DNA from 4 places in the Thermicanus aegyptius DSM 12793 genome. Region 4 is predicted to be linked to each of the others. Evidence: riboswitches for the same ligand, from Rfam matches in the RefSeq annotation. Region 4 holds a riboswitch; each other region holds the start of a gene.

What was found. A riboswitch is a leader RNA that binds a small molecule or an ion and turns the genes downstream of it on or off. The one in region 4 is predicted to bind S-adenosylmethionine.
Region 1: linked by a shared signal. The riboswitch ahead of THEAE_RS0115975 (2,3-diketo-5-methylthiopentyl-1-phosphate enolase) and the one ahead of THEAE_RS0109525 (methionine ABC transporter ATP-binding protein) in region 4 are both predicted to bind S-adenosylmethionine.
Region 2: linked by a shared signal. The riboswitch ahead of metX (homoserine O-acetyltransferase MetX) and the one ahead of THEAE_RS0109525 (methionine ABC transporter ATP-binding protein) in region 4 are both predicted to bind S-adenosylmethionine.
Region 3: linked by a shared signal. The riboswitch ahead of THEAE_RS21735 (methylenetetrahydrofolate reductase) and the one ahead of THEAE_RS0109525 (methionine ABC transporter ATP-binding protein) in region 4 are both predicted to bind S-adenosylmethionine.

Annotation. Positions count from the first base shown of each region.
Region 1 is NZ_KI783301.1:2,983,978-2,986,176, forward strand. Features, by position in the region: gene THEAE_RS0115975 (2,3-diketo-5-methylthiopentyl-1-phosphate enolase) at 1-803, opposite strand, end outside; SAM riboswitch class I at 885-1,067, opposite strand; SAM riboswitch class I at 1,431-1,602, shown strand; gene mtnK (S-methyl-5-thioribose kinase) at 1,679-2,199, shown strand, end outside.
Region 2 is NZ_KI783301.1:1,600,517-1,602,715, reverse strand. Features, by position in the region: gene metX (homoserine O-acetyltransferase MetX) at 1-859, opposite strand, end outside; SAM riboswitch class I at 958-1,077, opposite strand; gene THEAE_RS0108605 (hypothetical protein) at 1,357-1,683, shown strand; gene THEAE_RS20480 (methyl-accepting chemotaxis protein) at 1,696-2,199, opposite strand, start outside.
Region 3 is NZ_KI783301.1:3,487,215-3,489,413, reverse strand. Features, by position in the region: gene metH (methionine synthase) at 1-348, opposite strand, end outside; gene THEAE_RS21735 (methylenetetrahydrofolate reductase) at 349-1,239, opposite strand; SAM riboswitch class I at 1,305-1,408, opposite strand; gene THEAE_RS0118425 (putative glycoside hydrolase) at 1,460-2,199, opposite strand, start outside.
Region 4 is NZ_KI783301.1:1,776,802-1,779,000, reverse strand. Features, by position in the region: gene lexA (transcriptional repressor LexA) at 1-379, opposite strand, end outside; SAM riboswitch class I at 570-682, shown strand; gene THEAE_RS0109525 (methionine ABC transporter ATP-binding protein) at 836-1,873, shown strand; gene THEAE_RS0109520 (methionine ABC transporter permease) at 1,863-2,199, shown strand, end outside.

The DNA.
Region 1 (2,199 bases), 1.2 Mb from region 4:
GCGTATATCGCTCCGGCAAACGCAGGATGGGCAAGAATGGGAACCGGGATGTCGGGGTCCGAAGCCAGGCGATGGAGAATATCTAGGCCGTACACAAACACATTCAGGAGAAGGCCGGAAGCACCCGCTTCCACCAACCGTTTCGCCCTGTCCACCATTTCGTTCACCGGCCCTGTCAGGTTGACAGCATAGAGGGCCTTTCTCCCGGTCCGCTCTTCTCTTTGACGATTTAACGCTTCAAAACGCTTCACCCTTTCGATGGCGGGAGCTTTCCCATCTGCGAAAAAGATCTCGTCATCCTTTACCAGATCTACGCCGCCTTCAATCTGTTTCCTGTACTCTTCCTCCAACTCATCGAGGGAAAGACCGATGCATTGTTTAAAGATGCTCATCAGGAGGGGTCGATCCTTCATCTGCAGCAAATCCCGAACCCCCTGAATTCCAAAACGTGGGCCCGGAAATTGGGAAAGGAGGGAGTCGGGAATGTGGAGATCCAAGAGTTTGATCGAACCATCCAGGGATAACTTTCCGAACACCGTGGTAAGAATGGATGGAAGATCAGGGGTCACGTTGACGATCGGATATGCGATGGTAATTTTCCCCACGGGCTGCTTCCCTTCTTCCTCCGGAAGTGGGACGACATCGACCACTTTCCCCAAATGTTGCGCCATGCTTTCCTTTTTCTCACTCGGCAGCTCGGTCCATGTCCCCACCGTAAGCCCGACGGCAATCCCTTGCGCCTTTTTGTATAGATCCTTTTCCCCTTTCAGCAGGTAAGTCGCCAAGATATATTCCTCATCCAACGACAATCCCATCACCGCCTTTTTTTACAAAAATAAAAACCTCTTTCGTTCTGAAAGAGGTTGTAGAAACAATATCCCACACCCTTATCTTTCAGAACATAACGTTCTGCAGGAATTAGCACCTTACCTTCACTCCTGAAAGGATGGAGATCCCCCCTACGATCCCTGGGAGAAGCTCCTCCTTCCAGTCGTTTAGCCCATAGGTATGGGCAGCAGGTTGCCGGGCGTCATCGGGCCAGTCCCTCAGCCTTCTCTGGATAAGAGTAATTCTTATTTTCAATTGTCACTCGATGGTCATAACTATAAACGCAGCATACTTCTCTGTCAATCCCCAAAATGTCGCTATTTTTGCATTTTTTCTGATTTCATCCACCTCCCTTGAGATCATCACCGAACCTTCCTGCAATCTATCCGCCTTTTCTGCAATGGGTTGTGAACCGATCCCATGCTGGCACAAGATTTATATCTGCAAACATTCCACCTCTCACCTTTAAATTTTTCCCTTGACAAACGTTGAGAAAAAAAATAAATTAATCACCAAAACCAAGTGAATTTGATTCTGATTCTCATCAAATCGCTTGGGGCAAATGTATGGATGTAAAAACCGAATAGAGTTTGACCGATTCGCTCTTATCAAGAGATGGCGGAGGGACTGGCCCAATGATGCCCGGCAACCTGCATTTCCCTATACGGGGTGACGGATCGGAGAGGACGGCAGGATGTTCCTGCACGAAATCTTTGTTTCCGGTCACAGCAAGGTGCTAACTCCTGCAGAACGTACCGTTCTGAGAGATAAGGGGTTGGATAGATTTTAAACCTCTGCCCTTTCAGAAGGGTCAGAGGTTTTTTCATTTCACACGAAAGGATCGATGGGAATGGCACATTATCATCCTCTAAACGAAGCGGAAGCGGTAGCCTATGCGAAGCGCCTTAGGATCTTCCCGGAAGATGCCCGACTAACCGCCCGGGAAATCGGCGATGGGAATCTAAACCTGGTATTTCGCATCCAAGAAGAAGCTACGGACAGAAGCATCATCATCAAACAAGCGCTCCCTTACGCCCGGGTGGTCGGGGATTCGTGGCCCCTTACCCTGGACAGGGCACGCATCGAGAGCGAGGCCCTCCACATGGAGGAAGCGCTCTGCCCCGGTTCAGTCCCGAAAGTATATCATTATGATCCGCATCTTGCCCTGACCGTCATGGAGGATCTCTCCTCCCATATCGTGTTAAGAAAAGGGCTGATCCTTAGGCGGCGCTATCCAAAATTGGCCCAGCATATCGGAACCTTTCTGGCCAGGACCCTCTTTTACACCTCCGATATCGCCTTAAACTCCCGAAGGAAAAAAGAACAGGTGGCACAATTTATCAATCCGGAGATGTGCCGCATCACCGAGGA
Region 2 (2,199 bases), 180 kb from region 4:
TTCCCCGTCCGATATCGTGATAATCCATCGCTTTTAAAAGATAGAGATATGAGTTGGCATCAAAGCGCCTAGAAAGTTTCTCCCCTTGATAGGTTAAGTAGGATTCAACCTGAAATGCGATCTCCCTGTGGTCGCTCCCCCATCCCCCTTTCATCTCCCTGGAGAAACGATGATTAAAGAGTTTCGGTGTTCGATAGGTGAGAAGCCCGGCGATTCTGGCGATGGAAAGTCCCATGATAGGTTGTTCCTCAGGATCATACATCCCCTCTTTCCAGGCGGGATCATTAAGAATGGCCAATCGACCTATGGCATTAAAGGAGATAGCATAGTCGGAGAGGAAAGGTGTAACGGCGATCGGGATGATGAGATCCATAAAATCGGGATAAAGGAGACCCCATTCAAGCACCTGCATTCCGCCTAACGATCCCCCTATAACCGCCTTTAGATGGGAAATCCCGATTTTTTGAAGAAAGCGGTGTTGGGCATGGACCATATCCCGTACTGTAATAAAAGGGAAATTGGATCGATAGGCTTCTCCCGTATTGGGATCGGGGCTTAGCGGGCCCGTCGAACCGTTACAACCCCCGATCACATTGGTGGTAATGACTTGAAAACGGTTTGTATCAATAAAACGTTCGGGGCCTACCAATTCCCTCCACCATCCAGGGGCAGATTCACTCCCTACGGTGTATTGATTTCCCGTTAGGGCATGGCAGACCAGGATGGTAGGTGCACTTTCCGGACCCACACGTTCATAAGCAATCTTAACATTCGGCAATACCTTGCCGGATTCCAGTAGTAAGTCCCCAATGGGGAGTACCCCTGTATGGGGTTGAATAGCTGTCCCAGCTTTTGTCAACCTGATCCCCTCCTTCTCCTTTTTCTCTTCGCACTTCATTTCCCCAATTAAAAATCCCTCTTCGATAAGAAGAGGGATTTTGTCACACCATCACACTCATCTTATCTCTCAGAGCTTTTAAAGCTCTGCAGGAATTGGCACCGCGTTTTTAAGCCTTTCCGCTTAAAACCGGTTGCCGGGCGTCATTGGGCCAGTCCCTCAGCCTCTCTGGATAAGAGAATCTCATTTCTTTTCAATTGTGAGTTCATTGTGAAATCCTATTTGCTATATAGCATAGTCGACCTGGATTCATTTGTCAACGGTAATTTTTATTTTTTCCTTTTTTTTTTCGAATACTAACCTGTAAAGGAAAGATTCCCGATTCGATGCACCGCTCAAAAATGAAAATAACGGTCCAAGAATCGGACGAGACATACCCCGATCCCTTTTAAAAGAAAAAGGATGATACGAATCGCCTTAAAACCTCAACAATCGTTAGAACCAAAGGAGGGAAAGGTGTGATCTTCATCTCCAATAGCCTCATGAAATTTTTATTTTTCCCCCTTCTTCTGCGCGGAGGAGGGATCAAAAGATGGTTAGGTGCAGGAGTTCTTCTGGCCCTTATAGGATCTGTGGCAGATCCCATTTGGTTGTCTAAGATGGGAGCAAAAAGGAGTCTATCCATTGGACTTCCTCTTATGTACTATCTCCTCCGCCGATTGGGGAGGGAATCTTTAGTTAAAGGATTATGGGGAATAACCCTCCTTGGTCTTATCGAGTTCCTGCTCCATGAGTGGGTGATCGACAAAAGAAAAGAAGAGGGAGATGAAGAATATCTTTCATGAAGGGCGGGGAGATCACACCTTAAATTTGCCCACAAGCGCCAGAAATTCCTCCGCCATTTTTGAGAGGAAAGCGGCAGACGATGAGATTTCCTCCATCGATGCCAACTGTTCTTCGGTGCCCGCCGCTACGTTTTGGGTTCCGGATGCGGTTGCCCCTGCCACGCTGGCAATTTGGTTAATCGAATGGACTACTCGATCTGTTCCCGTAGAAATTTGCTTTGTGGCGGCTGATACATCTTGCGCCTGCGCCACTACGTTATTTACCGAGCGCTGAATTTCTTCAAACGATTCACCTACTTTGTTGACAACTTTAATCCCATCAGACACCTCTTTTGTCGTGGTCTCCATCGATTGAACCACATGATTCGTTTCATATTGGATCGAGTTAATCAGTTCTGCAATTTTTTGTGCTGATCGAGCCGATTGCTCGGCCAATTTGCGAACTTCCTCAGCGACTACAGAAAATCCACGTCCGTGCTCCCCGGCTCTGGCGGCCTCGATCGTAGCGTTTAAAGC
Region 3 (2,199 bases), 1.7 Mb from region 4:
AGCATGTTTACCTGTTTCTTCTTCATAGATTCTGACTGCTTCCCGAGCGATTCTGGCCCCGGCCAGGGTAATCTCATACGCCTTTTTCCTTAAACCATATTCAGATAGAACGAGGCCCGTTGATCCGAAGGTGTTGGTCTCGATAATATCTGCCCCGGCCTGGAGATAAGAGAGGTGAATCTCTTTTATCCTCTCCGGGGCTGTCAGGTTTAATACTTCATTACACCCTTCGTAACCCTCTCCTCCGAAATCCTCTGCGGTTAATCCCATTCCCTGAATCATCGTTCCCATGGCTCCGTCCAGGAGGAGAATTCTTTTCTTTAATTCTTCAATCAATTTCACCGCCACTTAAATTCCCTCCTTTATGCGGCGTGTCAGTTCGGCCGTGATCGAATAACGTAAATATGGAGTAATCAGATAAAAACCATTAAACCATTTCTTCCCATACTGAATCAGGGAATCGGCCAATTCAATTCCTACCTGTTCCGCCTCTTTTCCCTCTTTACCAGAAAAAAGCTCCACATGCTCATCCGGAATGAAGATCCCGGGGACCCCTTTAAGAAAGAGGGCATTTTTATGGGAAACGATCGGCATGATACCGAGAAAGACGGGAATTTCGGGATTCATTTCCCGGGAAAACTTCCCTAACGCTTCGATCGCCTCCTGGCTATATACAGGTTGGGTGAAAAAGAAGCGAGCTCCCGCCTCCACCTTCTTCATCATTCTGCCCCTATGGGGGATATGATTCTTCCCTGAAGCCAGAGCCCCTCCGTATAGGAAATGGGTTCTCTCCTCCTGTTTTACTCCTGTAAAGAGTATCCCCTCATTCATCTTTTTTACTTTCTCCATCAGCCCGATGGAATTCAGTTCAAAAAGAGATTTCGTCTGCGGCATATCCCCCATCTTCACCGGATCTCCGGTGACGATGAGAAGATTCGTTATTCCCAGGACATGAAGACCGAGGAGATAAGACTGCTGTGCGAGAAGGTTTCGGTCCCTGCAGTTGATATGGACGATTCCCTCGATTCCTACTTCATCCTGGAGCCGCTTTGCCACCGCCATATTTGCCACCCGGGAATGGGAGAGGGAATTGTCCGCGATTGTAATCGCATCGGCTCCTGCCTCTTTAAGAGCATGGGCCCCCCTTAAATAGCGGCTTAAATCCGGGTTCTTGGGTGGATCAAGCTCCACCACGATGCTCGTCTCTCCTTTTCTTACCTTCTCAAAAAACTTCCCCATCCTTCTTTATCTCCTCTCCTTTTTGCCCATGAAAAAACCCCTCTCGATAAGAAGAGGGGTTTCTCCTCTTATCTTTCAGAGCATAAGCTCTGCAGGATTTGGCACCGCGTTTTTTAAAACCGGTTGCCGGGCATCATTGGGCCAGTCCCTCCGCCACTCTCGATAAGATGATTTCGCAGTATATAATTGTAGTATACAATAACCTATACATGCATAGGTGTCAAGACTTTATCCAAGCATCTATCGAAAAATTGTTGCGTGGATCCCACAGCAGAAAAGAATCGATTCCTAATTCTTTACCCGCCCTGACCTGGTCCAACACCTGTATCCCTGTGTAACGGATCCACTCTCCTTTAGGTAAGTAGCTGGCGGTAAAATCTTGATACCATGGGCGGATCGTCGCCGTCTTAATCCCTTGGGCATGGAGCGCCGCATCCTTTTTCTGAGCATCAAGGATCGTACCTCGAATCACCTCGTAAGGATGAGCATCCGGTACGGCGATCCCAAAGGTATATTTGGCATAATGGGAAGGATACGCCATCGGGGAGATATAATCCACTTCCGGTGTAATCAGCTCCCACCTTTGCCCAATCCCCATATCGTCGCTAACGGATGGGACGAGACCGAAGACGTCCGCCGAAAGAAATACCGGATAGGGCTTCAGATTCTCCCGCACATAGCGAATGAAATCCCGGATGAGTACCTCCTTCGTCCTACCTTGGGGATTGTAATAAGAAACTTCGGCGTCAACTTTTTTCCCATTTTCAGGAAACCTTACGTAATCTAATTGTATCTCATCAAAGCCCTTTTTAGCCGCTTCAATGGCTACGGAGAGATTGTAATCCCATTGTTCCTTTCGATAGGGATCTACCCACATGATCCCTTTCCGGTCCTTCCACACGCCGCCTGTCTTCTTTTGCAAGGACCATTCTTGTTTTGCTCCGGCCATATAAGGATCTT
Region 4 (2,199 bases):
TGCTGTCCCCTTCAACCAGCAGCATGAAGACTTGTTCGTCACCTACCATGGAGAGGGGAAGGGGGAAATATTCTTCGATATTTTCGACAGCGGTAATGGGGACACCGGCGGTCACTTTTCCAACGATCGGGACATGCGCGATCGGGTAAAACTCTTTTTTCCGATCTCCGTCCAGGATCTCAATCGCACGCGGTTTCGTGGGATCGCGGCGAATCAATCCTTTTTTCTCCAACCTCGTCAGATGTCCGTGAACCGTGGAACTGGAAGCAAGGCCTACGGCGTCTCCGATCTCCCGTACAGAGGGTGGGTATCCCTTCGTTTGTACCTCTTTTTTGATAAACTCTAAAATTTCCCGCTGTCGACTGGATAACTTCTTCACGTTAACCACCCCATCCTCGTAAACTTTTGAGTTTATTATATCATCCTAATTCCTATAAAACAAACAAAAGTTCCGTAACACGTGTTCCTTAATCATAAAAAGTGGAAAATGATTTTCTTTTTTTCCCTGTTGACAAGAAGAATAGAACAAGGTATTATCAATAAGCGTTAGGAATTGAATAGTTGTGATGATCTTATCACGAGAGGTGGAGGGACTGGCCCTATGAAACCCGGCAACCGGCAGATTCCTAGCTTCTGCAATGGTGCCAATTCCTGCAGAACATGCTGTTCTGGCAGATAAGAGAAGTAGAAACAACCCCCTTTCTGCTTATCTGCAGAAAGGTTTTTTTGTATCATCTGATCGCAACCTTTATTTTTGGGGATGCGGAAATCGATGGGTGTCGGGTTACGTTGGGAGTCACATTATGGAACACTGGTAAAATAGGAGCGTAATTTCATGATTCGTTTAGAAAATGTATCAAAGCAATTTCCTCTAAAAAAAGGGGATGGAATCATCGCCTTGGATCAAATCAACCTGGAGATCGATCCGGGTGAAATCTTTGGGATTATCGGCTACAGCGGCGCAGGTAAGAGCACGTTAATTCGCATGCTTAACCTATTGGAAAAACCCTCACAGGGGAAAATATGGATAAACGGCGAAGAGATGCTCTCCCTCTCCGATAAAGAACTGCGGAAGCGACGAGAAAAGATCGGCATGATTTTTCAACATTTTAACCTGCTTTGGTCCAGAACGGTCTACGGCAATATCGCCTTCCCCCTCGAAATTGCAGGCTGGCCTAAGGAGAAGATTGGAAAACGCGTTAAGGAACTTTTGCATTTGGTCGGACTTGAGGATAAAGAACATGTTTATCCGTCCCAACTGAGTGGAGGGCAAAAACAGAGGGTAGGTATTGCCCGGGCCCTAGCTAATGAACCAAACCTTCTTCTTTCCGATGAAGCCACTTCTGCTTTGGATCCGAAAACCACCGATTCGATTCTGGAACTCTTGCAGAAGATCAATCGAGAATTGGGGATCACCATTGTTCTCATCACCCATGAAATGCATGTGGTACAGAAGATCTGCCATCGCGTGGCCGTCTTAGAAAAAGGCCGCATCGTGGAAAAGGGGACGGTTCTTGAAGTGTTTAGCAATCCTAAAGCCGACATAACGAAGGAATTTGTTCAACAGGTGATGGACTTACATCAGTGGGAAGAAGTTCTCTCCCCTAATCATCGAAAGAGGATCATCCAATGTTCCTTTTTGGGGGAAAATGCGCAGCAGCCGATTATAAGTCAAATGATTAAACGATTTGACATTGATGTGAACATTTTGCAAGGGAAAATCAACCGCATTCAACAAACCTCTTACGGCTCTCTTATCCTTGAACTTTCCGGTGATGCGAAGGAACAGGAGAGGGCGATTCAATATCTAAGGGACCACCATATTCGGGTAGAACATATGGATGGAGAGGAGGTGGGGAAAGATGAGTTTTGAACACGTTATTGCCAATTATCCGGCCATTCTTTGGGCTACATTAGAAACCCTCTACATGGTCGGTCTCTCCCTCTTCTTTTCCACCTTGTTGGGCATACCCATCGGTGTCATTCTTATCATCACAAGCCCGGGGCATCTCTCTCCAAATCCTTATTTGTACAAAATGGTTGGAACGTTGGTGAATATTTTCCGGTCCGTTCCTTATATCGTACTCATTCTTTGGACCATACCTGTTTCCAGAGCCCTCATCGGCAGTTCATTCGGTCCCAATGCCGCCATATTATCCTTGATTGCAGGATCAGCTCCCTTCGTGGGAAGATTGGTGG